4 regions of the Crystallibacter crystallopoietes genome follow, and region 1 is predicted to be linked to each of the others. Evidence: riboswitches for the same ligand, from Rfam matches in the RefSeq annotation. Region 1 holds a riboswitch; each other region holds the start of a gene.
The links. Region 1 has a riboswitch for S-adenosylmethionine ahead of AC20117_RS08390 (cobalamin-independent methionine synthase II family protein). Riboswitches for the same ligand answer to the same signal wherever they lie in the genome.
Positions count from the first base shown of each region.

Region 2: it holds a riboswitch for S-adenosylmethionine, as region 1 does, so the genes downstream of both, AC20117_RS11125 (hypothetical protein) here and AC20117_RS08390 (cobalamin-independent methionine synthase II family protein) in region 1, are expected to answer to the same signal.
Region 3: it holds a riboswitch for S-adenosylmethionine, as region 1 does, so the genes downstream of both, AC20117_RS16225 (bifunctional o-acetylhomoserine/o-acetylserine sulfhydrylase) here and AC20117_RS08390 (cobalamin-independent methionine synthase II family protein) in region 1, are expected to answer to the same signal.
Region 4: it holds a riboswitch for S-adenosylmethionine, as region 1 does, so the genes downstream of both, AC20117_RS03735 (flavin reductase family protein) here and AC20117_RS08390 (cobalamin-independent methionine synthase II family protein) in region 1, are expected to answer to the same signal.

Region 1 covers NZ_CP018863.1:1,759,292-1,766,481, forward strand. The annotation lists gene AC20117_RS08380 (aliphatic sulfonate ABC transporter substrate-binding protein) at 1-624, opposite strand, end outside; gene AC20117_RS08385 (ABC transporter ATP-binding protein) at 766-1,626, opposite strand; gene AC20117_RS08390 (cobalamin-independent methionine synthase II family protein) at 2,028-3,239, opposite strand; SAM riboswitch class I at 3,251-3,365, opposite strand; gene AC20117_RS08395 (CoA-binding protein) at 3,458-3,874, shown strand; SAM riboswitch class IV at 3,940-4,053, shown strand; gene AC20117_RS08400 (acyl-CoA dehydrogenase family protein) at 4,139-5,353, shown strand; SAM riboswitch class I at 5,433-5,599, shown strand; gene AC20117_RS08405 (MFS transporter) at 5,693-7,039, shown strand; gene AC20117_RS08410 (LLM class flavin-dependent oxidoreductase) at 7,153-7,190, shown strand, end outside.
Region 2 covers NZ_CP018863.1:2,380,774-2,387,963, reverse strand. The annotation lists gene AC20117_RS11145 (MBL fold metallo-hydrolase) at 95-1,153, shown strand; gene AC20117_RS11140 (MFS transporter) at 1,165-2,490, shown strand; gene AC20117_RS11135 (LysR substrate-binding domain-containing protein) at 2,621-3,541, opposite strand; gene AC20117_RS11130 (PIN domain-containing protein) at 3,594-4,055, opposite strand; gene AC20117_RS23290 (hypothetical protein) at 4,052-4,216, opposite strand; SAM riboswitch class IV at 4,245-4,367, opposite strand; SAM riboswitch class IV at 4,532-4,699, shown strand; gene AC20117_RS11125 (hypothetical protein) at 4,710-5,036, shown strand; gene AC20117_RS11120 (TM0106 family RecB-like putative nuclease) at 5,165-7,190, shown strand, end outside.
Region 3 covers NZ_CP018863.1:3,504,010-3,511,199, forward strand. The annotation lists gene hutI (imidazolonepropionase) at 1-834, shown strand, start outside; gene AC20117_RS16210 (TIGR03086 family metal-binding protein) at 895-1,494, opposite strand; gene AC20117_RS16215 (CPBP family intramembrane glutamic endopeptidase) at 1,637-2,425, shown strand; gene AC20117_RS16220 (VOC family protein) at 2,538-3,179, opposite strand; SAM riboswitch class IV at 3,290-3,404, shown strand; gene AC20117_RS16225 (bifunctional o-acetylhomoserine/o-acetylserine sulfhydrylase) at 3,471-4,790, shown strand; gene metX (homoserine O-acetyltransferase MetX) at 4,824-5,951, shown strand; gene AC20117_RS16235 (winged helix DNA-binding domain-containing protein) at 5,964-7,190, opposite strand, start outside.
Region 4 covers NZ_CP018863.1:766,479-773,668, reverse strand. The annotation lists gene AC20117_RS03750 (glucarate dehydratase family protein) at 1-1,015, opposite strand, end outside; gene AC20117_RS03745 (5-dehydro-4-deoxyglucarate dehydratase) at 1,027-1,938, opposite strand; gene AC20117_RS03740 (LysR family transcriptional regulator) at 2,062-2,988, shown strand; gene AC20117_RS03735 (flavin reductase family protein) at 3,077-3,583, opposite strand; SAM riboswitch class IV at 3,645-3,763, opposite strand; gene AC20117_RS03730 (hypothetical protein) at 3,829-4,077, opposite strand; gene AC20117_RS03725 (PIG-L deacetylase family protein) at 4,337-5,056, shown strand; gene AC20117_RS03720 (aldo/keto reductase) at 5,070-6,056, opposite strand; gene AC20117_RS03715 (dihydrofolate reductase family protein) at 6,249-6,812, shown strand; gene AC20117_RS03710 (ATP-dependent DNA ligase) at 6,822-7,190, shown strand, end outside.

The DNA of each region.
Region 1 (7,190 bases):
CATGATCGGATCCAGACCGGACCAGGCGTCCACAGAGCCGTTGTTCAGTGCGCTCCAGCCGTCGGCGTGCTGCAGGTTCTGCACGGTCACGTCCTCCGGGGTCAGCCCGGCCTCCTCGAGGGACTGCAACAGGAAGAAGTACGGATCCGTGCCCTTGGTGGCGGCCACGGACTTGCCCTTGAGGTCTTCGACCTTCTCGATGCCGGACTCCGGCAGCGCCACCAAGGCGGACCACTCCGGCTGCGAGTAAAGGTCGATGGTCTTGATCGGCGAACCGTTGGCGCGGGCCAGCAGCGCGGCGGAACCGGCGGTGGACCCAACGTCGACGGCGCCCGAACGCAGCGCCTCGTTGGCCTTGTTGGAACCGGCGGACTGGATCCAGTTGACCTCAACGCCGTCCTCGGCCAGCGTCGCTTCGAGCCAGCCCTTTTCCTTGATGATCAGGCTCAGCGGGTTGTAGGTGGCGAAATCGATGTTCAGGACACCGTCGCCGGCGGCTCCCGCAGCGGCAGTGGCTTCGGAATCCTCGCCGGCCACGCAGCCGGTCAGGGCCAGGGAGGCGGAGGCGGCGACGGCGGCCGCTCCGAAGAGGGAACGGCGGGAAAAGCGGCTGGCAAGCGACATGATTGATCCTTCAAAAGTAGTGCGGAACAGGAGACGATCCGCGGAACACGGGGGTAAACGGGCCGCAACGGACCCGGCATAGCTCAGGGGAAAACAGGGGAGTACGACGGCGCAACCGGCCGCCGCACCAGCCGGACGGCGTTAGTGGCCGTCGACGCCGAGGCTGGCCAGCAGGGAGCTGCGCATTCGGGCCAGCTCCACGGAACCACGGTCACGCGGGCGGTCGCCGGGGACATCGACGGTACGCACGATGGTGGCGCCGTCGTGCTCTTTGCCGGTTTCCTTGCCCAGCACGATGATCCGGTCGGCCAGCTGCAGGGCTTCGTCGACGTCGTGCGTGACCAGCAGGACGGTGGTCGGTTCGGCGGCGTGGACGTCCAGCAGCAGGTCCTGCATCTTGATCCGGGTCAGCGCATCCAAGGCGCCGAAGGGCTCATCGAGCAGCAGCACGCCGGGGTTACGGGCGAGGGCTCGGGCCAGCGAGGCGCGCTGGGCCATGCCGCCGGAGACCTCGCGCGGCCGGTGCTTGGCGAACTTGTCCAGCCCCACCAGCTCCAGCAGGCGGGCGACCTTGGACTTGCCCTGCTTCGCGCTGGTGCCGGTGGGCAGGCCGATGGCCACGTTGGCCTGCAGCGTGTGCCAGGGCAGCAGCCGCGGTTCCTGAAAGGCGAAGGCGCAGCGCGCATCGATGCCCTGGACCGGCGTGCCGTCGATGTCCACGGAGCCGGCGCTGGGGGCGTCGAGGCCGGCTGCGGCGCGCAGCAGGGTTGACTTGCCACAGCCGCTTGGACCGAGGATGGCGAGGACTTCACCACGCCGGACGTCAAAGTTGATGTCGCGGAGCACGGTGTGGGCAGCGTTCCCGGTGCCGAAGGTGCGGCGCAGCCCGCGGAAGGAAACAGGCAAGGCCGAGGCATCGTAAGCCGGGTCAACGGCCGTGCTGCTGGAAGAGTCCGGGCTGGAAGGGGCCGTCGGCCGCGCGGACGGGATTACTGCAGTCATGAAAGATCACTCCATCGATCCTGGCAGTAGCACCCTACGGATCAAGCCTTGCGGCGCAGCTTTCGCTTAGCCGTTCCCGTGGCTTGTCACCTCGTTATCGCCGGGAACCAGGGGAGGTTTCCAACGACCAGGGTTGCTGCGGCTTCATCGATCCAGGTCTCTCGGCCGCTCGGGATGGTCAAGGCCAACTAAACTGCACGCAGGACCCATTCGGCAAGGCGGCTGTAACAATCCCGCGTAACAAAAGCTGCGCCCCGGGCCCTAACCGCCGTCCACCCTTGGCCCTAACCGCCGTCTACTGTGCAGATAATGCCCTTTCCCCGTGGGCAAAAGGGCATTATCTGCACAGTCAATGAGAGACAGCAGCCAGCGGGAGGCAGCCGCGCAGATTGCCGGGGAGACTACTTCCAGAGGCGCTTGGTGGCGAGCTCCGCGCCCTGGCCCAGCGCCTCGAGCTTGGCGATCGCGATCTGCGGGTGCACGCGTCCGCCCAGGCCGCAGTCGGTGGAGGCGATGACGTTTTCGCGGCCCACCAGGCGGGCGAAGCGCTCAATCCGGTCCGCCACCAGTTCGGGATGCTCGACGACGTTGGTCGCATGGGAGACCACGCCGGGAATGATGGACTTGCCCTCGGGCAGCTTGGTGTCTTCCCAGATGCGCCACTCGTGCTCGTGCCGGACATTGGCGGCCTCGAAGGAATACGCGCCGGCGTTGATCTGCAGCACGGAATCGATGATGTCCGCGAACGGGATGTCGGTCGTGTGCGGGCCGTGCCAGGAGCCCCAGCAGACGTGCAGCCGGATCTGCTCCTGCGGCAGGTCGCGCAGCGCCCATTTGGTGGCCTCGACGCGCAGTTGGATGAACTTCAGGTAGTCCTCCAGACTGGGCTCCGGGTTGATCTGGTCCCAGCTCTCCGCCAGGGACGGGTCATCGAGCTGGACCGTCAGGCCGGCGTCGATAATCGCTTTGTATTCCTCACGCATGGCATCGGCGCAGGCGTACAGCAGCTCTTCGTCCGTCTTGTAGTACTCATTGGCCACGCGGGCGCAGGAGCCCGGGGACAGCGCGGCCACGAAACCCTCGGACAGCCCGGCGGCGTCGAGGCCCTTCTTCAGGTTGGTTGCATCCGACTGCACCAGGTCATGCCCGGTGTAGGTCAGCGGCCCGGCGATCTTCGGCTGCGTGACGGACTTGCGGTGCGCCAGAATGCCCGACGACGGATCGTTGTAGGCGTCATTGAACTTCTGCCGGTCGCGCCGGTCCGGGAAGGATGTGAGCACAATGTTGCCGGGGGAGGAGCGGCGCACTTCGGCATCGGCCCAGCGGTCCACATTGGTCGGCTCCAGTCCGCCCAGGCGCGCGAAGGAGTAGTTCCACCAGGCGCCGTAATCAACGGAGCTCGCCATGGCGTGCCCGTACTCGCCGTCGTTCGGTATATCGATGCCCAGGTTCCGCTGGCGGGCGACGACGTCGATCACCGAAGTTTCGAGCAGGTCCAGGAATTCCGGGGTAATTCCGTTGGCATCCTTGGACTCGTTGGCGGCCAGCAGCTCCGGCGTCCGCGGCAACGAACCGGCGTGGGTGACGCGGATGTGGTCGGTGTTTGAGGACATGGTGGAGTTCCTTTCCATCGGTCCTGGCAGTAGCACCGTTGCCCGTGGTCAGCCTGACGGCTTGTGCAAGGGGGCGGGTTGCTGCGGCTTCATCGATCCAGGTCTCTCGGCCGCTCGGGATGGGTCCTCCCACTAAATGGCATTTGGAGTTGCCGGCGCAAGTCCGCCTACCGCGGCCTGGCATTCCCGAGTGAATGTGACGCAGGTAGGCTGGCGGCATGGCGCATCAGAATGATCCCGAAGTCATCAAGCGGCTCCTGAGCACCCCGGCGCGCTGGGCCGTGGTAGGCCTCTCCAACAACCCGCGTCGCGTGGCGCTGAGTGTGTCCCGCTACATGATGGACCGGTTGGGCATGGAGATCATTCCGGTCAGCCTCAAGGGCGACGACGTCCACGGGCAGAAGGGGTACAAGAAGCTGGCGGAGATTCCCGGCGAGATCGACGTGGTGAACTGCTTTGTGAACTCGCACAAGGTCGGGCCTGTGGTGGACCAGGCGATTGAGGTCGGGGCGAAGGCCGTGTGGCTGCAGCTCGGCGTGATCGACGAAGCCGCGGCGGAACGGGCCAAGGCCGCCGGGCTCGACGTCGTGATGGATACCTGCCCGAAAATCGAGGCGCCGTACCTCGGTTTGTAGCCCCGCATTCACATAACTTCATCTTTGTTTCGGGGAGCCCGGCTCCTCGGCATACTGAACTCCAAGATCAAGAGTCCCAACGACAAGCTCTGGCTGGTTGGGCGGCAACCCTCTCCCGTAGTGGGGTGCCCCAGATGAGGATCTGGCCGCGCACAAACCGTGTCCGGCAAGTACGGCCCCCTCCCGGCTGCGTCCCCTTACCTCGAATCTACGTGGTTGTTGCGCGCCGCAGGCAGGCGGGAGCCTCTGCCCCAGGAGCACATCATGTCCGATAACGTATTCGCAACGGCCGCCGCCAAGTACCGGCCGATCTTCGCCCGCATCGCCGCCGGTGCACTGGACCGTGAACAGGCCAGGGAACTGCCGTTCGAGCAAATCGGCTGGCTGAAGGAAGCCGGCTTCGGCGCCGCCCGCATCCCCGCGGAATTCGGCGGGGACGGCCTGAACTGGGAAGAATTCACCCAGCTGCTCATCGAGCTTGCCGCGGCCGACAGCAACATCCCGCAGGCCCTGCGCGCGCACATCGCCCTGACGGAAGAACACCTCTACCACCACCACCGCGAAGACCGCAGCGTCTGGCTGCAGCGCTTCGCCAACGGCCAGCTGGCCGGCAACGCGTGGACCGAGCCGGGCGTCGGCGGCACCGGCACTGTGCTGGACGAGGCCGGCGGCAAGCTCGTGCTGAACGGGCGCAAGTTCTACACCACCGGCACCATCTTCGCCGACTGGATCGACGTGACGGCCAAACGCCCTGACGGCACCGACGTCTCCGTCATCATTTCCACCAAGACCGCCGGCGTGGAGACCTTCGACGACTGGGACGGCTTCGGCCAGCGGCTCACGGGCAGCGGGACCACGGTGTTCACCGACGCCGAAGTGGGCCCCGCCAACGTCTCCGCCTTCGCCGACCGCTTCCCCTACCAGACCGCCCTCTACCAGCACATCCTGCTGGTCAGCCTGGCCGGCATCGCCAAGGCCGTGGTCACCGACGTCGCGGCGAACGTGCGCGAGCGGAAGCGCGTCTTCGGCCATGGCAACGCCCCGCTGGTGCGCAACGACGCCCAGATTCTGCAGGTTGTCGGCGAAATCAGCGCCAAGGCCTACGCCGCGGAAGCCACCACCCTGCGCGTAGCTCAGACCCTCGACCGGGTCTTCGCTTCAAGATTGCAGAACGACGACGCCGAAAAGGCGGCCAACATCGCCATCGAACTTGAATCCGGCCAGGCGCAGATTGTGCTGAGCGCTCTGGTGCCCGACGCGGCGGGAGCCCTGTTCAATGTGCTGGGTGCCTCGTCGACCAGCACGGGGAAAGCGCTGGACCGGCACTGGCGCAACGCCCGGACCGTGGCCACGCACAACCCGTTCATCTACAAGTCGCGGATCGTCGGCGACTGGGAGGTCAACGCCACGGAACCGCCCTATGTCTGGACCATCGGTGTTGCCGGCGCCGATGCGGAACGCCGAACCGCGGCAGTCTAGCCTTTCCACTGTGAGGCGGGTTACGGCATGTGACGGACCGCTTTTTCGTGGACCGGTGACTGGCCCCACACTGAACGTGTAACCATCCCGAGCGGCTGAGAGACCTGGCTCTATGACGCCGCAGCAACCCTGGTCACGACGAATCTCCCTGGATTCGCGCTGATAACAAGGAACTTGTCGAGGGCTGCGCCGAACAAGCGCAGTAAGACCTGTTCCGTAGGGTGCTACTGCCAGGACCGATGGAGTAAGCGCCTCAACCGGTCCTTCCCACTGCCTTCCGCCGTGGTCCGATCGGATGTGCGCTGCATCTTCTCGGCTGACGCCACAGGAGAGACAGTAATGAGCACCACCACAAACCCTTCCCCGCCGAAGAAAATGACCACGAAGGTCGCCGTAGCCAGCTTCATCGGCACGACGATCGAAGGCTATGACTTTGTCCTGTACGGGCTCGCGGCGGCCACCGTTTTCGGGCCATTGTTCTTCGCCCCGGCCGAACCGCTGGTCGGCACCATCGCCGCCTTCGCCACCTATGCCGTCGGCTTCGTCGCCCGTCCGGTCGGCGGCATTCTCGGCGGCCACTTCGGTGACCGGATCGGTCGCAAGACCGTGCTTGTTGCCTCGCTGCTGCTGACCGGTCTGGCCACTACCGCCATCGGCCTGCTGCCGATCTACGCACAGATCGGCTGGGTCGCCCCCGTACTGTTGCTGCTGCTGCGTGTTCTCCAGGGCATCGGCTACGGGGCCGAATGGGCCGGTGCGGCCCTGATGACGGTGGAGCACGCCAAGCCGAAGCGCCGCGGACTGACCAGCAGCGCCACACAGCTCGGGCCCACTTCCGGCATGCTGCTGGCCACGGGCGTGCTGCTGGTGTTGGAGAACTCCATGACCAACGAACAGTTCCTGGCCTGGGGCTGGCGGATCCCATTCGTGGCCAGCTTGCTGCTGGTCGCCGTCGGACTGGTGATCCGGTTGTCTGTCGAAGACAGCGCAGAGTTCAAGCGTGTGCAGCAGGTAGAGAAGGTCGCTGACCGCCCGGTGCTGGAAAGCATCAAGACCCACCCGCGGCAGGTTGCGCTCACTACCGGCCTCCGCATTGCGCAGAACGCCTTCTACTACGTCTACACCGTCTTTATCCTGACGTACCTGACCCAAGTCTCCGGTACGGACCGCAACACCGGCCTGGCCGCCGTGCTGATCGCGTCCGCGCTGGGCCTGGTCACCGTCCCGCTGTGGGGCTGGCTGTCAGATGTCATCGGCCGGCGCAGGGTCTACCTCTTCGGGGCAATCAGCAGCGCCGTGGCCGTCATCCCGTTCTTCTGGCTGCTCGACAGCGGGGTGTTCTTCCTGATCGTCCTCGGCGTGGTGTTCGGCCTGAACGTCGGACATGACGCCATGTACGGTCCGCAGGCTGCGTTCTTCTCCGAGCTGTTCAGCACCCGGGTCCGGTTCAGCGGGGTCTCCCTCGGCTACCAGCTCGGCTCGGTACTCGGCGGCGGCCTGGCACCCTTGGTGGCTACGGCCCTGCTGGCGGCCGGCGGCGGGAATCCGGTCTGGGTCATCGTGTACTTCCTCGGCGTCTCGGCCATCACGATCATCGCCACGCTCAAGGCTCCCGAGACCAAGGACCGTCCGTTGTCCGGAAACGCGCAGGCAGATGCGCAGCCGGAGCTCGTCTCCGCGCCTTGACCCGAGCCGGCGACCCGGCAACCGCATGGCTTCAAAGAAAGGGACCCGTTTTGGCCACCGAGAGTACGCGCTACCCGCAGGGGCGTCCCCGTCTGCTGCTGAGCGCCTTCGTCATGAACACCAACAGCCACATCATGGGCGGACAGTGGCG
Region 2 (7,190 bases), 620 kb from region 1:
CCAGTTTAGATCTCCGGTTTAAACAGTTTTACAGGTCATTGCAGATACCGGATTATCGATAGGAAGTGATAGGCAACACAAGGAGTTCTGCAACATGACCGGTACCGATCTGACGCCACGCGTCGTCACCCTAGGCACCGCCGGCGGCCCACGCTGGTGGACCGGCGAGAATGCCGGGAAGCGCTCGGGGATCGCCACCGCCGTCGTTGTTGGCGACAGCACCTACCTGGTGGACGCCGGCCATGGCGTGGGACGCCAGCTCATGCTCGCCGGGCTTCCGGTCAACTCGCTGCGCGGCATCTTCATCACGCACCTGCATTCGGACCACACGATCGATCTGGGCAGCCTGGCGATCTTCGGCATGTTCACGCTGAAGGAGAACCAGCACCAGATCAAGATCATGGGCCCCGGCGACCGCGGCGAGCTTCCCCCGGTTTCCGCGCGTGCCGCCGTCGCACCTTCGCCGGTCTTCCCGGAGAACCCGACGCCCGGCACCAAGGCGATGTTCACCCACCTGATGGCTGCCTACGCCACGGACCTGAACGACCGCATTCTGGACGCGCTGCGGCCTTCGCCGTTCGACTACTTTGTACCCGAGGACATCCAAATCCCGACGGCGAGTGGTTACCACCCGAACGAAAATCCGACTCCCGCCATGGAGGGCTTCGAGATCTACCGGGACGAAAACGTCACGGTGACGGCAACGCTGGTGAAGCATCCGCCGATCGCCCCCGCCTTCGCCTTCCGGTTCGACACCGTGCATGGCTCCGTCACCATCTCCGGCGACACCGCACCGTGCGACAACCTGGTCCGCCTCGCCGCAGATACCGATCTGCTGCTCCACGAGGCGATCGATTTTGACTGGGTGCAGCGCGCGTATGGCTCGGCGGCGAACTCCACCGGCCAGGCCTCCATCGACCACCACAAGAAATCGCACACCAGTGCCGCTGAAGCCGTCGCACTGGCCAACCGTGCAGGGGCAAAAGCCTTGGCCCTGCACCATTTAGTACCAGGCACCACGCCCGTGTCCGTGTGGGAAAGCGCCGGCGCCGACTTCGGCGGCCGCTTCTACGTCCCGAACGATCTTGACGTTATCCCCTTCGGTACTGACTCCACTGACCGTATTCTGGAAGAAATGGCCACTGTCCAATGAGTGCTAATACAATGACTCCCCCGCAGCCCCAGGCATCCTCCATCTCGGAGAGCCTGAACACGAAGCAGATGCGCCGTATCCTGGCCTCCAGCTTCATCGGCAGCGCCATCGAGTTCTACGACTTCATCTTGTATGCGATGGCAGCGTCCATCGTCTTCAACCAGGTGTTCTTCGCGAACGTCTCCCCCGCCGTCGGGCTGTTCATGTCCTTCGGCACCCTCGCCGTCGGCTACGTTGCCCGCCCGCTGGGCGGAGCGATCTTCGGCCACTTCGGCGACCGGATCGGCCGCAAGACCGTCCTGATCGTGTCCATGACCCTGATGGGTGCGGGCACCACGCTCATCGGCCTGCTGCCCACCACGGCGCAGATCGGTATGGCGGCGCCCATCCTGCTGGTGCTGCTGCGGCTTGTCCAGGGACTCGCCGTCGGCGGTGAATGGGGCGGAGCCATGCTGGTTGCCCTCGAGCACGCCCCGGCCAAGCGCCGCGGTTTCGCCGCCAGCTTCGCCAATATGGGCGGTCCCGCCGGCGCCGTGCTGGCCACGCTGACCGTTTCGGCCTTCTCCACCCTGCCCGAGGAAGCGTTCATGAGCTGGGGCTGGCGGATTCCGTTCCTGCTGAGCCTCGTGCTGATCGCCGTGGGCCTGGTCATCCGGCTCAAGGTTGCCGAGACACCGCTGTTCCTGGAACTCGAAGCCACCGCGGAAAAGAAGAAGATCCCGTTCGTCGAGGTCGTCACCAAGTACCCGAAGAACCTGGTGCTGGGCGTACTGGCCGGCATGAGCTCCTACACCGTGCAGGGCCTGATGACGGTGTGGGCCGTCTCCTACATCATCGAAGCGGGCGTGGACACCACCTCGGTCCTCAACATCAAGGCCGTCGGCGCCACCCTGACCATCGTGGCCATCTGGTTCGCGGCCCGCCTGAGCGATAAGTACGGCCGCAAGCCGGTCATGCTGGCCGGCATGATCGCCGGCGCCGTCCTGGCCTACCCCATCCTGTGGCTGCTGCAGACCGACACGCTGTGGGGCTTCGCCATCGGCCTGTTCCTGGCCAACGGCATCATCCAGGGCGTCATCTTCGGCCCGTTCGGTGCCTTCGTGGCCGAGCTCTTCCCCACCCGGATGCGCTACACGGGCGCCTCGCTGACCTACCAGTCTTCCTCGACCCTCGGCGCGGGCTTCACGCCGATGATCGTCTCCGGTCTGGTCATCGTCGCCGGCGGGGAGCTGTGGCTGGTCGGCCTGGTCTGGCTCCTGTCCTTCGTTGTGGCGGCCGTCTGTGTGCTGGCCACCAAGGAAGGCAAGAACATGGACCTGAGCAGTGAAATGAAATAAAAGTACGACGACGGCGGTGCCGGTTCCTGCGGGAGCCGGCACCGCTTGGTTAAGCGGCGTTTCGGTTAGCGGCGTTTCGGCTCAGCCGCTTCCGGTTCAGCCGCCCGGTCAGCCCGGCCTCCTCCCTGCTCTACCGCCCCGCTGCCCCGTCGCCAGCGCCGACGCTCTGGGCGCAATAATCCATCAGCGCGGTCAAGCGCCGGCTTAACCGCTGGCGCCCCGGGTAGGCGAAACAGATGTCGCTGTGGCCAATATGCCCGTCGATGGGAACGCAGACCAGCGGCAAGCCTTCGTAGCTGACATCCAGCGGAGGCCGCTGGACCAGGACCGTATAGCCCAGTCCACGGGCCACCATCCCGCGCACAGCTTCAAAACTGGTCGACCGCCAGGCAATTTTCGGGTCGAGCCCGGCGTCGCGCAGGTTCGGCAGCTGGTTATCGCGCACCGAGGGAATGTCCAGCAGCACCATGTCGTCCGAGGCGAGCTCCGGCAGGGCGATCTTCGCGCGGCCGGCCAACCGGTGCTCCGCCCCCAGCAGGATATAGGGCCGGCCTTCCTTGATCACCCGCATTTCCGCGCCGCCGGTGACATGCCGCGTGTGGGTCAGCACGGCGTCGAGCCTGCCCTCCAGCATCTGCAGCTGCAGCTCGTCGGCCGCTCCTTCGGTGATGGTGAGCTCCAGTTTGGGATTCGGTGCCGCGAAACCCGCCGTCATCAACGGGACCCAGAAAGCCGAGAGCGTGGTGTAGCAGCCGATCGCCAGCGGCCCGGCCAGCTCGCCGTGCCGCTCCTCGATCCGGGCCTGGATCTCCTCGGCTTCGCGCAGGAGCACCTGCGCGTCCTTCAGGAAGCCCCGCCCGGCGGTGGTCAGGGTAATGCCTTTCGCCTTCCGCCGGACGATCAGCTGGGTCCCGACGGCCTTTTCCAGCTCGTTGATGGCCAGCGACATTCCCGCCTGCGACACATGGCAGGCCTGTGCGGCGCCGCTGATGGAGCCGGACTCCGCGACGGCCACGTAGTACTGGATCTGGCGCAAGGTGTACCGGAACATAAGGAAAGCCTATCCAGTTGCGCCCGCTTCCACAGTTACCCTGGCTAGCGAACTACCCGGGCTTATGGTCCGGAGCCGGGGTCTGCGCCACGGCGTACCGGCCCACTTGCCACGGATCGATGGCCGGCACGGCAAGCTTGCTGTAGCCGGCAACGTTGCGGGACACCACCGTCAGGCAGTACCGGACGGCCGTGGCCGCGATCAGCGACTCCACCGCCGGAACATCCGGGCGGCTGGACATTGGCCCCCAGACCGTCGCGACCTTCAGGTCCACCGGCAGGATGAAGCCATCAAAGCGCTTGGTCAGCTCCGCAAGCCAGCGGCCGTCGTCGTTGTTTGACGCTGTTTCCTGCTGGGCGTGCGCGGCTCGCAGTTCCCCAACGGTCAACGCGGAGATGAAGATGCGCAGGTGTCGGCGCTGCTGCAGGAAATCGACGACGGCGGCGTGCGGCTCGGCGCTACGCACCTCCGTCACCACATCCGTATCAAGCAGCAGGCCGGCTTGCTCCCTCACGAGCCCGGGTTGATCGGGCCGGCGGCAGCAGACCTGGCGGCGGCAGCGCGGCCGGTGCGCAGGAGGAAATCAACAAAATCCTCCCGGGCGGCTGCTACTTGCTCGTAGTCATTGAGGCTCATTACGCGCAGATCCTGGCGCGCAGGGGAAATACTGGTCATGAAAAACGGTGCCGGGCACCGGTCCTTTCGCGTGCTCTTGCCCGCACCATCTGCCAACGGCGAATGCAGGCCGCTTCGTCATCCGAACCACCCAGAGAGCGTGGGGTTGGTATGCGGCCAAGTCGGAGCTTAGCGACCGCAGTTCCTGAAGCTGTTGAGAGTATGCCACGGGTTTGGCACCTGCGTCACGCACTGTTGTTCATGCTGTGTAACAGGACGAGAACCAGCGACTTGGAGCGACATCTTGCCCAATCCGAATGTTTACCTGTGGGCAATCGTTTGGCTATCTGCGTCCGTGACCATATAGTAGGAGTGCTTCACGAGATGTGACGGGCAACACAGTCGGCTAGCCGGTGGTGTTGCAAAGGCTCCGACCGGTCACGCACCAACCCCATGTTCGTGGGTGGTTCGGATGACGAAGCGGCCTGCATATTCGCAGAACGACGAGGTTCTAAGGGGGACCCGTGCGGGCAAGAACTATCGAGAGAACGAAATGATGAATACATACTCAACAGCACACGACCGCAACCACACCGACCAGGCCGCGAGCCTTCCGGACGAAAGCATCTTTGACGAATGGGTGGATGTCCGGATCCACATTGAAGCCGAGCTCAGCCTGGTGCAGTTCTGCCAGCAGGGCGTACAGAAGATGTTCTACTCAGAGGACATCGACGCTGTACAAAAGGCCGCCCTGGACTCCGACGGCACCGCCCAGTGGTGCGAGAAGTACGCAAAACTGCTCATTCCCAGCACCCGCAGCGGCGCTGGCAACCGCTTCTTTTCGCTGGTGCGGATGGAAATGGACCCCGCGGACAGGTAACCGCCGCAATATCGTCATAAGTTGTCAGACCGGGCTGGTAGAAGTTAATTACGTCTATCAACATCGCGGACGCCGGAAATCAACTCAGGGATTCCGGCGCCGGCGGCACCGTCAGCCCGGGAGGCCTTGTGTTCCTGCTTGAATCCGAATCAGCCGGTGCCGAACCGGAGCTGGTCTTCACTGCCAGTGACCTGGTGGTCGCCGCCGGCTGCGAGTACCAGCTGCTGCGGAAGCTGGACGAGAAGCTGGGCCGCACGCCCAAGGCCGTCTTCGCTCCGGACGAGATGCTGGAGCGGACGGCCGTGCTCGGCGATGTCCATGAGCACCGGGTGCTGCAGGAATTCAAGGACCGGTTCGGGGTCGGCGTTGTGGAGATTGCCGAAACCACCGGCTACACCCGCCCGGAGCTCACCGCCAAGCATGCCGAATCCATTGCAGCCCTGGAGACCGGGGCGGACGTTGTGTTCCAGGCATCCTTTTTTGACGGCACCTTCCACGGCCGCTCGGATTTCCTCGTGAAGGAGAACGACGGCGGGACGTTGCGTTACGCGGTGTATGACACCAAGCTGGCCCGCCACGCCAAGGTGACCGCCCTGCTGCAGCTTGCCGCCTACGGCGACCAGCTCGCCAAAGCCGGAATCACGCCCTCCCCCACGGTCACGCTGGTGCTGGGAAACGGCGTGCACAGCAACCACAGCCTGACGGACATCCTGCCCGCCTTCAAGGAACGCCGGGCCCGGTTCCTGGCCATCACCGGCCAGCACCGCGGGCAGCCGGATGCGGTGGCCTGGAATGACGAACGCTATACGGCCTGCGGCCGCTGCGATTACTGCTCGGAGCAGGTCAAACTGCACCGGGACCTGCTGATGGTTTCGCACATGAGCACCACCCGCCGGCGGCAACTGATGGCAGACGGGATCCGCACCATCGACGATTTCGCCGCCATGCCGCTGCCAGCGGGCGAAGGTTCCGGCGGGACGTTGGCCAGGCTGCGGGACCAGGCGCGGATGCAGACCGGTGTCCAGGAGCCGGACGGATCGGTCGAGTTCACGGACAAAGACGGCGAACCCCATAAGGTCGCCTACAGGGTCTTGGAGCAGAACGCCCTGGCCGCGCTCCCCCGCCCCAGCGAGGGTGACATTTTCTTCGACTTCGAGGGGGATCCGCTCTGGCAGGATGCCGCCGGCGTCTGGGGCCTTGAGTACCTGTTCGGCGTGGTGGAGAACCCGGTCTCGCCGCGGGACAAGCCGCCGTTCCTGCCGTTCTGGGCGCACAGCCGTGCGGAGGAAGGCCGGGCCCTGGCCAGTTTCCTGGATTACGTGGCGCAGCGGCGCGAACGGTATCCGGACCTGCACATCTACCACTACGCCAACTATGAAAAGGCGGCCCTGCGCCGGCTGTCGCTGCAGCATGTCCTGGGCGAGGACGCCGTGGACGGGCTGCTGCGCGAAGGCGTGCTGGTCGACCTCTACGATACGGTGCGCAACAGCCTGCGGATCTCGGAGAACTCCTACAGCATCAAGAAGCTCGAGCCGCTGTACATGGGTAGCAACCTGCGCAGCGGAGATGTGACGGACGCCGGGGGCTCGGTGGTGGCCTATGCCCATTACTGCGAGGCACGTGATGCCGGCCGGGCCGATGAGGCGGCGAAGATCCTCGCGGGAATCAGCGACTACAACGAATACGACTGCGTCTCCACCCTCGAACTGCGCAACTGGCTGCTCAAGCTGGCGGCCGAACGGGGCATCCAGCCCGGCTCGACGGCTGATGGTGCCGCCGCAGCCGACGGCGGGAAGGCACCCGAGGTTTCGGACGAGCCGTCCCAGAACGAACAACGGCTGCTGGACCACGTGGCCGCCGCAGCGGAAAAGGCCGCCCATACGGGTAAGCCACTGTCCGATGATGACCAGGCCATCGCCATGGTTGCCGCGGCGGTCGGTTACCACCGGCGCGAGGACAAGCAGTTCTGGTGGAGCCATTTCGACCGGCTGAACGCGCCGGTGCCGGACTGGGCCGACACGAGGGACGTGTTCATCGTGCAGGACGCGGAGGTTGTTGAGGAGTGGGCCGTGCCGCCGGGGAAGCGGAATCGTGTCCGCGTTCTCCGGCTGACCGGAACACTGGCCCCCGGCTCGACCATCAAGGAAGGCACCT
Region 3 (7,190 bases), 1.7 Mb from region 1:
ACGAAGACCGGTTACGGGCTGGATGTGGAGCACGAGGCGCGGTCCGCGCGCATCGCCTCCACGGTGGCGGACCAGGTGACCTATCTGGGTGCCCATCTGGTTCCGGACGGGATGGACGCGGATGCCTACACGGAGCTGGTCTGCGGCGAGATGCTTGAGGCGGTCCGGCCATACGTGCAGTGGGCTGACGTGTTCTGCGAGCGCGGCGCCTTCAACGAGGAGCAGTCGCGTCGTGTGCTGGCAGCGTGCCGCGATGCCGGGCTCGGACTCCGCGTGCACGGCAACCAACTGGGCGAGGGGCCGGGCGTGCAGCTCGCCGTCGAGTTCGGCGCCGCCAGTGTGGACCACGTCAACTATCTGGCGGACACCGATGTGAAAGCGCTGGCCGACAGCTGGTCCGGGTGGGACCGCGCGGCCGGGACGGGGGAGCGCGGCACCGTGGCCACCTGCCTGCCGGCCTGCGATCTCTCGACCAGGCAGCCCTTGGCACCGGGACGGCAACTGCTCGATGCCGGCGTCGAAATCGCCCTGGCCTCCAACTGCAATCCGGGCACTTCCTACACAAGCTCGATGAACTACTGCGTGACCACGGCGGTCCTGCAGATGGGACTGAGCGTCCAGGAGGCAGTCCGGGCGGCGACGTTTGCGGGCGCCCTTGCCCTGGGCAAGCACGTTGGCGCCGACGTCGACGGTCAGCGGGCGGTGGGCTCGATCGCCGTCGGACACCGGGCCGACCTGCATCTGCTTAACGCGCCCTCGGCCACGCATCTGGCCTACCGGCCCGGCATGCCGCTGACCGCCGCGGTCTGGCGCGCGGGCGTGCAAGTGCGCTGATTTTCGCCGCTGATTGCCTGCCGCTCCCATGGGTACGCTGACCCGGGATGCCGGCTGCCGCTACTTCGCGGTCCAGCCGGGATTTCGTCCCGTCAGCCCCAGCAAACGGTCCAGCAGCGGTGCATCGGCGGGAATCTCGATGACCGGGCCGAACAAGCCCTCGCGGGCTTCGCCTTCCTGAGCAGAAAGCTCGGCAAATTCGTAGGCCGCCTGCAGGTTGGCGGTGTCGGCGTCGAACGACTGGCCCGTGGCCGCGGCCAAATCCCAGCCGTGCACCACCAACTCGTTGGTAGCCACCAGGCCCATGAGCTCGGCCGGCATGGTCACGCCGCCGGCCTGCGCCATACCTTGCCAGGCGGACGGATGTTGCCAGGCAGCCGCCAGGTCATCCAGGCGCTGGGGGAGGAGGTTCCGCCAATCCGGGTCCAGATTCGCAGCCGAGGGACGATTGTCCGGGGCGTCGGGCGGCACAGAGTCATAGCCCGGCTCCATCGATGCTTTGGTCGCCGCGTCCCTGAACGCGACGGTCAGGCCCATGAAGTGATCGAGCAGGTCCCCGACACTGTAGTACTCGCAGGGCGTTGGCCCGGCCAGCTGACCGTCCCCGATGCCCTTGACAATTTCCGCCACCTGCCGCGCGGCTGGTTCCAGATTGAGCACGCCGGGCCTCCCTCTCCTTCGGCTGTTTATTTGTCTTTTGACCTTCGCACGCGGGTTCCCCGGCGTCCAGAGCCAGGCCGCGGGATTGCGCCGATCCGTCCTTGTTGAGCACGCTCCCAGCAGGAGTTGGCAAGATAGACCCATGCAGAGCCAGACCGCAGCCACCGACACCGTGCCCCGCACCCGCCGTTACTACCGCGCCGAAGTGCTGATAGTTCTGGGGCTCTCCCTGGGTCAGTCTGCCGTCTACGCCATTGTGAACCTGCTGGAAAAGATGACGCGGGCGCCGCTCGGGTCGCAGACCACGGCGCTGAATCCTGTCCTGAACGAGCGGGAGCTGTTCGACCTGCTCTACCAGCTGCTGGCAATCTTCTTTGCCCTGGTCCCCGTGGCGCTGGTGCTGTTCCTGCTGACGGCACCGGGCGAACGCGCCCGCGAGGCCTTCCGGAAGATCGGGTTTACCTTCTGCCGGCCGGGCGTGGACTTTGGACTGGGCTTCGGTTTGGCCCTGCTGATCGGTGCGGGCACCTTAGGTGTCTATGCGGGCGGACGCGCCCTGGGCATTACGACGGCAATAGTCCCGGCTGCACTGGACGAATACTGGTGGACTGTCCCGGTCCTGGTTCTGTCCGCCTTGCGCCACTCGGTGCTGGAAGAAGTCGTTGTGGTCGGCTACCTCTTCAACAGGCTGGCCAAGCTGGGCTGGGGCACCTGGACCATCATTTTCACCAGCGCCGTGATCCGAGGCAGCTACCACCTGTACCAGGGGATCGGGCCTGGCATCGGCAACTTCCTGATGGGCCTCGTCTTTGGCTATGCCTACACCCGCACCAAACGCGTGATGCCGCTTGTGATAGCCCATGCCGTGCTCGACATCGCAGGGTTCGTTGGCTACGCCCTCTTCGGCTCCGCCATCGGCATCGGCGAATAACTTCTCCCGCCGCGGCGTCTTCCCAGTGTCCGGCAAATGAAATGCTCCGCTTTGGATACTGGCTCAGTAGAGCCAATACCAAAGCGGAGCGAAAGCCTCCGAAAAGGTGCAGTTAGAGTTCGACGATGCCCTTGTCGGTCTCGAACCGTACGGACATGATGCCCGGGGTGCCGTTCGGCGCCGTCCAGGCAACCTTGACATCATCCAGCAACGCGTCGATCGGTGTTCCCAGCCAGTCCGCCACACGCGTGGAGGAGCCGCCGATGGTCAACCCGATCAGCTTCGCCGTCGCAGGATACGCCTTCGACGGGTGCAGCTCCTCGGTGCCCTCGTCCCAGCGCAGCATGTACGGAACCTGCGGGTCCGCGATAAGGCCCTTAATGCCGATCTGCTGCCAGGTCAGTTCGCGGCCGTCCGGGAACTTGCGGCCGCCCGGCACCGCATGGCGGCCCAGCCGCTCCTCGAACGGAGCCAGATCGTCAACCTCGACGCACCAGCCCATCCAACCGCCGCCTGCTTCGGAGCGGGCACGTACGGCCTGGCCGAACGGCGCCTTGTCCGACGCGGGGTGGTTCAGCACCTCGACGACCTCAAGATAATGATGGTCCGTCAGGGGGAAAATCATGTTGCGGGTTCCAAAGCGGGGATGGACGCCGCCCTTGACGGCTTCGATACCCAGGGCTGCCGAAATCCGTTCGGTTGTAGCCGCCAGGCCATCGGGTTCACAGGCATATGAGACATGATCGAAACGCATGCCTCATTTTGGCATTTTGTGATGTGCCTCTCGACTAAGGGTGTCCTAACTGACATTCACACGCCGTCACATACTTGCTGAAAAAGTGCCCGTCGCCGAACCTAGATACAGGTCATGAGTGCCAGCAACAAGCCCCGGCTAGCTGGCCGGCAACCCTCCAACCGCGGTGGGGTGCCCCGGGTGAGGACCAGGCTCCCGCCATCAGGCGGGACGCAAGCGCGGGTCACCCGAGGAAAAATGCCGGAAATCCGGTTCCCGGGCAGACCCCTTTGAGACAAGAGGGAGTTCCACATGTCAAACGACTGGTCATTCGAAACCCGCCAGATCCATGTAGGCCAGGAGCCGGACACCGCAACAGGCGCGCGTGCCCTGCCCATCTACCAGACGACGTCGTTCGTCTTCCCGAGTGCCGAAAGCGCGGCCAACCGTTTCGCGCTGGCCGAGCTGGCGCCCATCTACACGCGGATCGGCAACCCGACCACCGAGGCCGTGGAGAACCGGATTGCGAACCTGGAAGGCGGCGTCGGAGCACTGCTGCTGTCCTCCGGCCAGGCGGCGTCCACGTTCTCCATCCTGAACGTCGCCGAGGCGGGCGACCACGTCGTCGCCAGCCCGAGCCTCTACGGCGGCACGTACAACCTGCTCAAGAACACCTTGAAGAAGTTCGCCATCGAGGTGACCTTCGTCGAGGATCCGGACAACCTGGACCAGTGGCGCGCGGCCGTCAAGCCGAACACCAAGGCGTTCTTCGGCGAGGCCGTGTCCAACCCGCGCCAGGACGTGCTCGACGTCGAAGGCATCAGCGCCATCGCCCACGAAGCAGGCGTGCCGCTGATCGTGGACAACACGCTGGCCACCCCGTACCTGATCCGCCCGATCGAGTGGGGCGCCGACATCGTGGTCCATTCGGCCACCAAGTACCTCGGCGGCCACGGCAGCGCCATCGCCGGCGTGATCGTGGATTCGGGCAACTTTGACTTTGCCAAGGATCCGGAGAAGTTCCCCGGTTTCAACACGCCGGACGAGAGCTACAACGGCCTGGTCTTCGCCCGCGACCTCGGCGTCGGTGGCGCGCTCGGCGCGAACCTGGCCTACATCCTCAAGGCCCGCGTCCAGCTGTTGCGTGACCTCGGCTCCTCCGCCGCTCCGTTCAATGCGTTCCTGATTGCCCAGGGCCTGGAGACACTGAGCCTGCGCGTGGAGCGGCATGTGGAGAATGCGCAGAAGGTGGCCGAATGGCTTGAAAAGCACGACGCCGTTGCCTCCGTTGCCTACGCCGGCCTGCCTTCCAGTCCCTGGTACGAGCGCGGCCGTAAGTACGGGCCCAAGGGTACCGGCGCCATCATCGCGTTCGAGATCGCCGGCGGGCTCGAGGCCGGCAAGCGCTTTGTCGACGGACTGGAACTGCACTCCCATGTGGCCAATGTCGGCGACGTCCGCTCGCTGGTCATCCACCCGGCGTCGACCACCCATGCCCAGCTGTCCCCGGAGGCGCAGGCCGCCGCCGGTGTCACGCCGGGACTGGTCCGGCTGGCCGTTGGCATCGAGCACATCGACGACATTCTCGCGGACCTCGAAGCCGGTTTCCGCGCATCCAAGGGTGCCGCCTGAGCGCGGCCTCATGAAGGAATCACAGGCATAGCATTGACAACTCTGCAACCACAGGAGCTGCTGGACACGGTGGCGGACGGCATTTTGCGTTACGCGTCCATCGGAGCCCTCGAGCTGGAAACGGGCGGTTTTCTGCCCGAGACCGTTCTGGGCTACGAAACCTGGGGCACTCTCAACGAGGATGCCTCCAACGCCGTGCTCATTGCGCATGCCTTGACCGGCAGCACCCATGTGGCGCGCGGAGATACGGATGAGGCGGGCTGGTGGGATGCGCTGGTGGGGCCCGGCGCCACGATCGATACCAACGAGTACTTCGTGGTGGCGGCCAATATGGTCGGCGGCTGCTACGGCTCCACCGGCCCGTCCTCCCCGGCGCCTGACGGCAAGCCCTGGGGCTCGCGCTTCCCGCTGGTGACCATCCGCGATTCGGTCCACGCCGAGGCGCGGCTGGCCGACCAGCTGGGGATCCAGCGCTGGCATGCAGTTCTCGGCGGCTCCATGGGCGGTGCCCGCGCGCTGGAATGGGCCGCAACCTACCCGGAGCGGACCGCCCGCTGTGCGGTGATAGCCTGCGGTGCGGCAAGCACTGCTGAGCAGATCGCCTTCGCACAGGCGCAGGTGCTGGCCATCCGGCTCGATCCGAACTTCAACGGGGGCGACTACTACCAAGGGAATGCGCCCGACGCCGGCCTCGGCATCGCGCGCAGGATCGCGCACATCAACTACCGGTCCGAGCCCGAATTCGAGTACCGCTTCGGCCGCAATGCCCAGGGGACCGAGCAGCCCTTCGGCAGCGCCAACCCGGCAGAGCGCGGGCGGTATGCCGTGGAAAGCTACCTGGACCACCAGGCCAACAAACTGGCGGGCCGGTTCGATGCAAACAGTTACATCCTGATGACCGAAGCCCTGATGAGCCACGACGTCGCGCGCGGCCGCGGCTCGGTGCAGCAGGCCTTGGCAGACGTCGACACGGACTTCTTCATCGCCGCGGTGGACTCCGACCGGCTGTACTTCCCGGAGCAGTCGCGCCAGCTGGCCGAAGCGCTGCCCACACCGCCCAAGGTGCACATGATCGAGGTGCCCACCGGCCACGACGGCTTCCTGACGGACATCCACCAGCTGCACAACGAGCTGGTTGCCCAGTTCTTCCCGCGCAGCTGATCCGGGCAAAATTCAGTCAAGCAGGTCCACCGTGACAGGGCGGCCTAGGAAAGTCTCATACCGGGCGATGGCGGCATCCAGTGCGCACTGCTGCGACGGCCCCAGCGTCCGGTGCAGCAAGATACTAACGACGGCGGACTCCGGCTTCAGCGTGTGCTGCCAGTTTCCGATCATGCGCCCGTCCAACAGGACCACGTGACTGGGCTGCTTGCTCGCGACTGAGGCCGGGGCCGTCCCACCCAGGTAGTGTCTGGTCGGTGTGTACCCCATGACGTATTCGTCGTAGCACTGGATCAAGTCGATCCGAGGGGCTGCCGGCGCAGCGCTGGGTGGTGCGAGGCCAACGTCTGATCCGGCGGTGGCCGCTTCCGTGGCAGAGTGTGCGGGGCCGGAGGCCATGATGAAGTGGTAGCCGTCGGCGCTGAACGACTGCATTTGGGAGCGGTCGCCCGGCCGTACGTCTTCTTGACTGCCTGCAGCGAGCACAGCCAGCCCGCGCCGGATGTCTGCCTGTGTCAGGCCGGACCAGACGGCGCAGTCTTTGACCGTGGTGGGTCCGCGGCTGGAAAAGTAGCGCCGGGTAAGTTCGGCAAGTGCTTGGTCGCGGTCGTAGTCCGTTGCCAGGGCCGGCACCCGTTCGTCGAAGAGCGCGTAGGTCTGGCGGACCGCGCCGCTTTCGCTGATCCGAGGTACGCCGCTGACCAGCACCTGGTCCATTTCCGCATGGAAGACCAGATGGCCCAGGCGCTGCCCGCGCAGGGGTGCCCCGTTGAGCCGTTCGCCGGTATCCGCCAGCAGACCCGCCCGTTCGAGTTCCGCGGCCAGTTCGTCGCGGGTCAGGTGCCGGCCACCGTCTACGGCCGCGCCGAGGACGTCGTTGCTGCGGCCGACGATCTCCGCGTCGAGCCCGAGCTGCCGGTCCCGGGTCTTATTGCCGGTCCTGAGCCTCGGGCCGGACAAAGTCATCAGCCAGCGCAGATCCTCCGCAAGGACAAAGTGCCAGGTCGGCCGGAGCACATGGGTCCGCAGGATAGTGCCCGCTGACAACGCCGCATCCACGGCTGCCGCGTTGTCCCTGGCCTGGCCACGGCACCGTTGCGCCAATGTCCACCGGGCATACGCATGCTCCTGCGCCTGTACGGCGAGCAATGAGCGCAAGGAGGCCCCGGCGTCGTACGCTCCTTCTCCCCACAGCTGCTGCGCGAGCAGCCGGTGCCGGACAATCCCCGCTGCGATCGC
Region 4 (7,190 bases), 990 kb from region 1:
CCAGATGCGAGTTTGAATGCATGGACAACCCCATGCCGAAGGTATCGGTGATTCCCGCCAGCGCCTGCGAGCGGCGCAGACCACCCCAGAAATGATGGTCCGAGAGGATGACGTCCACGGCTCCGGCCGCTACCGCAGGCGCGACATCGGCAAAGCTCACCACACACATGTTGGTGGCCAATGGCATTGGCACCGCGCGGCGGACCTGGGCCATGGCATCGATGCCAGTAGTAGGATCTTCGAGGTACTCCAGCACGCCGTCGAGCTCCCGGCCGACCCGGATGGACGTCTCGACTGTCCAGGCTGCATTCGGGTCCAGCCGCAGCGGCAGGCCGGGGAACTCGGCACGCAGTGCCTTGATGGCGGCGATTTCCTGATCGGGCTCGAACACGCCGCCTTTGAGCTTGAGGGCGGTGAATCCGTAGTCCCGCACCATCCGGCGGGCCTGCTCGACGATGCCCTGCGGGTCCAGTGCTTCGCCCCAGGAATCCGCCTCGGCGTCCGGGTGCCCGGCCCACTTATAGAACAGGTATCCGCTGAAGTCGACGGTCTCCCGGACGGCGCCGCCGAGCAGGTCGCTGACGGGGCGGCCCAGCAGCTTGCCTTGGATGTCCAGGGCCGCGACGTCGAAGGGGGACAGGACACGATCCGTGGTGCTGGAGCCGGTGACCATCCCGCTCATCCCGTGGCCGCCTTGGCTGGTGTCTGCGGCCAGCACTGCGGCAACTTTTGCCCGCAGCTGGTTAATGTTGAAGATGTCCGTGCCGGGAAGGGACCGGGCGGCCGCTTGTAGCCGTGCCAGGTGCGCCTCGTCGCCGTAGGTTTCGCCGACGCCGCTGACGCCGGCATCCGTGTGGACCTCGACGATCGCCCGCAGGGCAAACGGTTCGTGAACGCCCACGGTGTTGAGCAGAGGCGGGTCCTTGAAGGCGACGGGAGTGATGGTTACGCCGGTGATAGCGGCTTGGCCGAGGTTGGCCAGCACAGGAGCCTGTTCCAGTATCGATTTGCTCACGGTTCGGCCCCTCAGCCGAGCAGGGCGCGGGCAGCGGCCAGCAGACGCTTGAGCTCTTCGCGGTCCTGTTCCGAGGCGTCCGTCAGGGGCGGCCGGACATGCCCGCTCTGGATTCCGCCGAGTTCGGCGCCGGCCTTGACCAGGGCGACGGCGTAACCCGGCACCGAATCGCGCAGCCGTACCAGCGGATGGAAGAATTCGCGGCTCAGCTGGCCGAGGCGCTCTTCGTCGCCGGCTTCGAGCGCTTGGTAGAAGGCGACCGAGAGTTCAGGTGCAAAAGCGAACGTTGCGGAGGAGTACAGCGTCACGCCGATGGCGCGGTAAGCCTGCTGGGATGCCTCGGCTGTGGGCAGGCCGTTGAAGAACTGGAAGTCCTTGCCTGTTCCCGCCAGCTCGTCTTTGACGGCGCGGACAATACGCGCCATCAAGTCCAGATCTCCGGCGCCGTCCTTCAGCCCGGCCACATTTTGGATACGGGCAATCTCCACGGCGGAGGCCTCCGTGAAACGGGCGTTGGCACGGTGATAGACGATGACGGGCAGCGAAGTCGCCCCGGCGATGGCCCTGACGTATGCCACCAGACCCTCTTGCGGGCTGCTGACAAGGTAAGGAGGGAAGAGCAGGATGCCGTCGGCTCCGGCCGCTTCCGCCAGACCGACCTGTTCCTTGGCGAGAGCCAGCGCCCCACCGGCTCCCGCATAGACCGGCACGCGGCCCGCGGTCGTAGCGACGGCGGTGGTCACCACATCGGAGAGTTCGACCAGGGAAAGAGCGTGGAATTCGCCCGTCCCGCAAGCGACGAATATGCCGCCTGGCTTGAACTGCAGCCCATGCTCCAGATGTTCTTTGAGTGCGCCGTGATCCACGGAATCATCGCTGGCGAAGGGAGTAATGGGAAAGAACAGCACACCGTCAAGCATTATTTGATCTCCTTGGTAGCTAAAGGACCGGCGCTTCGTTGTCGCCTGCACTCCTCTGACGATAAGCGCCCTCGTCGATGCGCGTCCAAGCTAAAATAGGCACAGAACAATACAAGGAGCGCATTGATGTTTACGCTGATCCAGCTGGAGTCCTTTGTCGCGGTAGCTGAAGAGCTGCACTTTGGCGCGGCAGCCGAGCGGCTCAACATGACGCAGCCGCCGCTGAGCCGGCAGATCCAGCTATTGGAAAAGGAACTGCATGCCCAGCTCTTCGACCGCACCAGCCGCAGAGTCGAGCTGACGGCTGCGGGACGGACGCTGCTGCCCAGCGCCCGCCAGATCCTTGACCTGTCCATCAAAACGCAGCTGGACGTCCAGCGCGTGGCAACAGGGGACGCCGGCGCCGTCACTATTGGCTACACCGCCATCGCAGGCCAGAGTGCGCTGCCTCGGCTCCTGAGGCGCTCCGCCAGTGAACAGCCAGGCGTCTCCCTGCTGCTGCGCGAACTGGTTTCCACGGACCAGATGGACGGGCTGGTGAAAGGCACTGTAGACATCGGGCTGCTGCGGCCCATCGTTGCCCGGCCGGGCATTAAGTACCGGCCGGTGATGCAGGACCGACTGGTGATTGCCTTGCCCGCGGAGAGCCCGCTGCTGGAGGAGAGGGAGTCCTTGCCGCTGCAGGCCCTGAGCGGTGAACCCCTCATGATGTACTCGACCAGCGAGGCCCGTTACTTCCACGACCTGGTGCTGCGGCTGTTTGCCAGCGCAGGCGCGGAGCCCCGGATCACCCAGTACGCCAGCCAGGTCCCGGCACTGTTGGCCTTCGTGGAAGCGGGCTTGGGCGTGACACTGGTTCCGGCGTCGACGCGGGCGTTTTCGCCGCCGGGGGTACGGTTCCGCGAGATCGAGGGCTCCCACGGTACCCAAGCGCTGAACCGCGTGGACCTCGAAGTTGCGTGGAACGAGAACAATACCAACCCGGCGGTTCTGAAGCTTCTGAGCCTGCTGGACGGGAACCTGGACGACCCATCCGCCGACGCCGCCGATTAGACCCGACCTGGCAACGCTGCTGTTCGGTGCGATCCGCGGCCGGTCCCTGAACCGAAGCAGCCGCCGTCGTTATTTTGCCGCGGTTTCCTCAGATGTAGGCGGGCTGTTCGAGCCGACGGAACGCGGAGCCGTGGAAGACCAGCGGTTCGTGGGCGCCATCGTGCGTGGAGAGGCCATGGACGCGCAGTAGCACCACGTGGTGGTCGCCGGCTGGGACTTCCTGCTCCACGGAGCACTCCAGCCACAGCGCGGCATCCTCGAGGAAGAGGGCGCCTTCGTCCGTGGAGTGCAGGGGCAGGCCGGCGAAGCGGTCACCGGTCTTCGAGGCGATCTGGCGGCAGACGCCGTCGTGCCCGGTACCGAGGATCGACACGCCGATCCGGCCGGCCTGGCGGACAACCGGCCAGGTGCGGGAGGTGTTCTGCACTGCGAACATCACCAGCGGTGGGTCCATGGAGACGCCGACGGTGAAGGAAGAAGCCACGATTCCCTGCGGCTCGCCATCGACCAGAGCACACAACGCGGCGACGCCGGAAGGGAAGCGGCCGAAGGCGTTGCGGAGGGTGTCGGGCTGCAGGTCGTCAGTCAGGGGCATCGCGGGCATTCCTTTGCCATCAGGCGGATCCGCTGGCCCGGGTTCAAGACGCGGGGCGGATACGCGGTACTTGCCGAACCGCTGTTCTTCGGTACGGCCGAATCATCACCTGGAGCACCCCGCTACGCACGAGAGGGTTGCCGGCCAACAAGCCAGGGCTTGATGTTGGCGCTCATGATTCAGCTATCACGCTAAGAGCTTGACCGGCCGCCGGTCAAGCCAAGGCAATAGTAGGTAACGCGCGGTCAGGCCGTCAGGGGGTGGGCCGTGTAGTGCAGGACTGATCTCTTTTGCTGCTCCGTCAGTTCCTGGGCGACGCCGCAGGCGGCGCAGACCAGCACGTACTGTCTCGCCCGGACGATCGGGGAAGCCGGAGCTCCGGCTCTGCCCAGGTGCTTGTCCAGGCGGTGTTCGCCTATCGAATCGCAACGGGCGCAGTGCAGGTCAAGGGCGGCCAGGGTTCGCATGGCCAGTCGGCGGGGCAGATTTTTCACGGCAGATCCTTGGGGCGGGAGAAGTGCGCGGATGAAGGCAAAGCTGTGGTTCGTGGCTGAGTCCCGCAGGGACAGGTATTGAGGTTCTTCCATGGTAGGGACGCGGCGCACTGACGACAATGACCGTAATGGGAAAGAGATTCTCGCCGTTGGCCCGACATGGCGCCGTTATCAAGTGGCCGGCCGTGCCGCCCCGGCTACGCTGGGTGAAACAACAGCCATCGGGCCAGTGCAGGGCCTGTGAACGGGGGAGGCAGCTATGGAATCGTCGTCGGAAATGCCGGCCGATTGGCAGCGGGCGCTGTTGGTTATGGCCCACCCGGATGATCCGGAGTACGGAGCCGCAGCGGCCGTGGCCCAGTGGACCACGGCGGGCAAGAGCATCGGTTACGTGTTGGCGACGCGGGGCGAAGCGGGCATTGCCGGGCTCGATCCCCAAGAGTCGGCGGTGATCCGGGCCGAGGAGCAGCGCCGGGCCTGCGGGCACGTCGGCGTCGAAGACCTGGAGTTTCTCGACTACGCGGACGGCAGGATCGAGAACACTCCCGGTCTGCGGCTGGATATCGCCCGCGCGATCCGCCGGCACCGGCCGGACGGCATCATTACCCTGAACTTCGGCCAGACCTGGGGGCCGGGCAGCTGGAATTCGCCCGACCACCGCCATCTGGGAACAGCCGTCATGGACGCGGTGGCGGACGCGGCTAACGAGTGGATCTTCCCCGAGCTCAGCGCCGAAGGTCTGCCGCCGCATGCCGGCGTGCGCTGGGTGGGCGTGTGTTCCATGCACCCCACGCACTGGCTGGACGTCGACGAGGACAGCATTGAACGGGCCGTCCGGTCCCTGAGCGAACACCGGCGCTATCTGCAGGCACTGAGCCCAGAGCCCGTTGAGGTCCAGGCCCGGCGCCAGATAGAGCTGACCACCGGTGGTCCCGAAGCCTCTGCCCGGAGGGTCGGGTTCGAGCTGTACCGGTTCTAACCCGGCCTGCGGTTCAGAACTCTTCGGTATCGACGTCCGCCTGCATGGCCGGAGTGTAGCGCGGGCCGTGCACGGTCTGCTCGTTAATCAGCGTGTCCGCGCGCTTGAGCACCTCCTCACTAAGGACGACGGCGTCGGCCGCCAGGTCCTCGTCCAGGTGGGGAACGCTGGTGGTTCCCGGGAGCGCGATGACGTGCTCGCCCTGATGCAGCAGCCATGCGATGGCCAGCTGCGCCGGAGTACAGCCGGCTTCCTTGGCCAGGCCCGCGAACTGATCCACGAGCTCAAGGTTCCGCGGGTAGTTCGCGGCGGAGAAGCGCGGCATCGCCCGGCGGATATCCGATTCGGGCAGCGCTGCGACGTCGCGGATCTTCCCGGTGAGGAAGCCGCGGCCCAGCGGGCTGAACGCGACGAAGGCCGTGCCGAGTTCGGCGCACGTGGCCAGCGCGCCGAGCTCGGGATTGCGGCTCCAGAGCGAGTACTCGGTCTGGAGCGCGGCAATAGGGTGGACGGCATTTGCCCGCCGCAGCGTCGCCGCCGAAACCTCGGACAGACCGATCCCGCCGATCTTGCCTTCCTGGACCAGTTCGGCCAGGGCGCCCACGCTGTCTTCGATCGGAATGTCCTGGTCCCAGCGGTGCAGGTAGTAGAGGTCGATGTGGTCTGTGCGGAGCCGGCGCAACGCCTCTTCGCACGTGGTTTTGAGCGTTTCCGGCCGGCCGTCGATCACACGTTTGCCGTCAACACTGGTCATGCCGCATTTGCTGGCCAGGAAGAATTCGTCGCGCCGGGAACCGAGTACCTCGCCGACCAGTGTCTCGTTGGCCGTGGCCCCGTACAGCGCCGCAGTATCAAAGTGGACGACTCCGCTGTCCAGCGCATGCCGGAGCAAATCGGCGGCAGCTTCCCGCGAGGGCGGGGTTCCGTAGGCGTGGCTGAGATTCATGCAGCCCAGACCGATGCTGCCGACTTCCTGGGTGCCGATGCGGCGAGATTGCACTGTTGAGTCCTGTCGATTGGGGCTGTTCTGTCCGGAACTGTCCTTACTTTCTTAGCACGAGCGGCCCGCAGCCCGCAGAAGGCCTGGGCGGTAAGACCCTGTCCAAATCGGGCCGCGGACACTAACGTGATGGAGGGATACTTCTATTCGGCCAGCGGACGACGGTGGCCTGGCTGCGCAGGAAGGACCACCATGGGCAGGCTCATCATCCAGCAGTTCACCACGATGGACGGCTACGCGGCCGAGCCCGACGGCGGCCTGCGGTTTATGGACCAGATCCGCGGCTGGACGTCCATTATGGATGCCAACGCCCGCCTGCTCGAAGGCTGCTCCGCCATCCTGCTCGGCCGGGTGACCTACTCGATGTTCGCCGCTTACTGGCCCGGCGCTGATCCGAGGCAGGAGCCCATCGCGGAGCCAATCAACCGGCTGCCTAAGCACGTGGTGTCCAGAACTCTGCAACGGGCTCCCTGGGGCGACGGCGAGGCGCAGGTCATCGGCGACAACATTCCCGCCCGGATCCACGAACTCAAAGACACCGAGAGCGGTGACGTCATCGTCTGGGGTTCGCTGACGCTGACACGGCTGCTGTTCCGCAAGGAACTGGTGGACGAGCTGTACCTGCACATGCTGCCCACCGTGCTCGGCGAAGGGCTGCCGGCGTATCCGCCGTCGGCCGCCGGGGAAAAGTTTGTCCCGCACAGCGCCGAGGTCCTGGAGCCCGGCGGTGTCGCTGTCCGCTATACCGTCCGGTAGGAGAGACGCATGAAACTTCCGGTAATGCCCCCGGTCGCCCCGATGCTGGCGAAGCCCCTCAGCGAGATTCCCGACGGCGACATGAGCTTCGAACCCAAATGGGACGGGTTCAGATCGATCATCTTCCGCGACGGGGACGACGTCGAAATCGGCAGCCGCAACGAAAAGCCGATGAACCGCTACTTTCCCGAAATCATCGAAGCGGTCAAGAAGAACCTGCCGGAACGGTGCGTGGTCGACGGCGAAATCGTCCTGGTCGGAGCTTCGGGGGACCGGCTGGACTTCGAGGCCCTGCAGCAGCGGATCCATCCCGCGGCCAGCCGGGTGAAGCTTCTCGCCGAGCAGACGCCGGCCAAGTTCGTCGCCTTCGACCTGCTG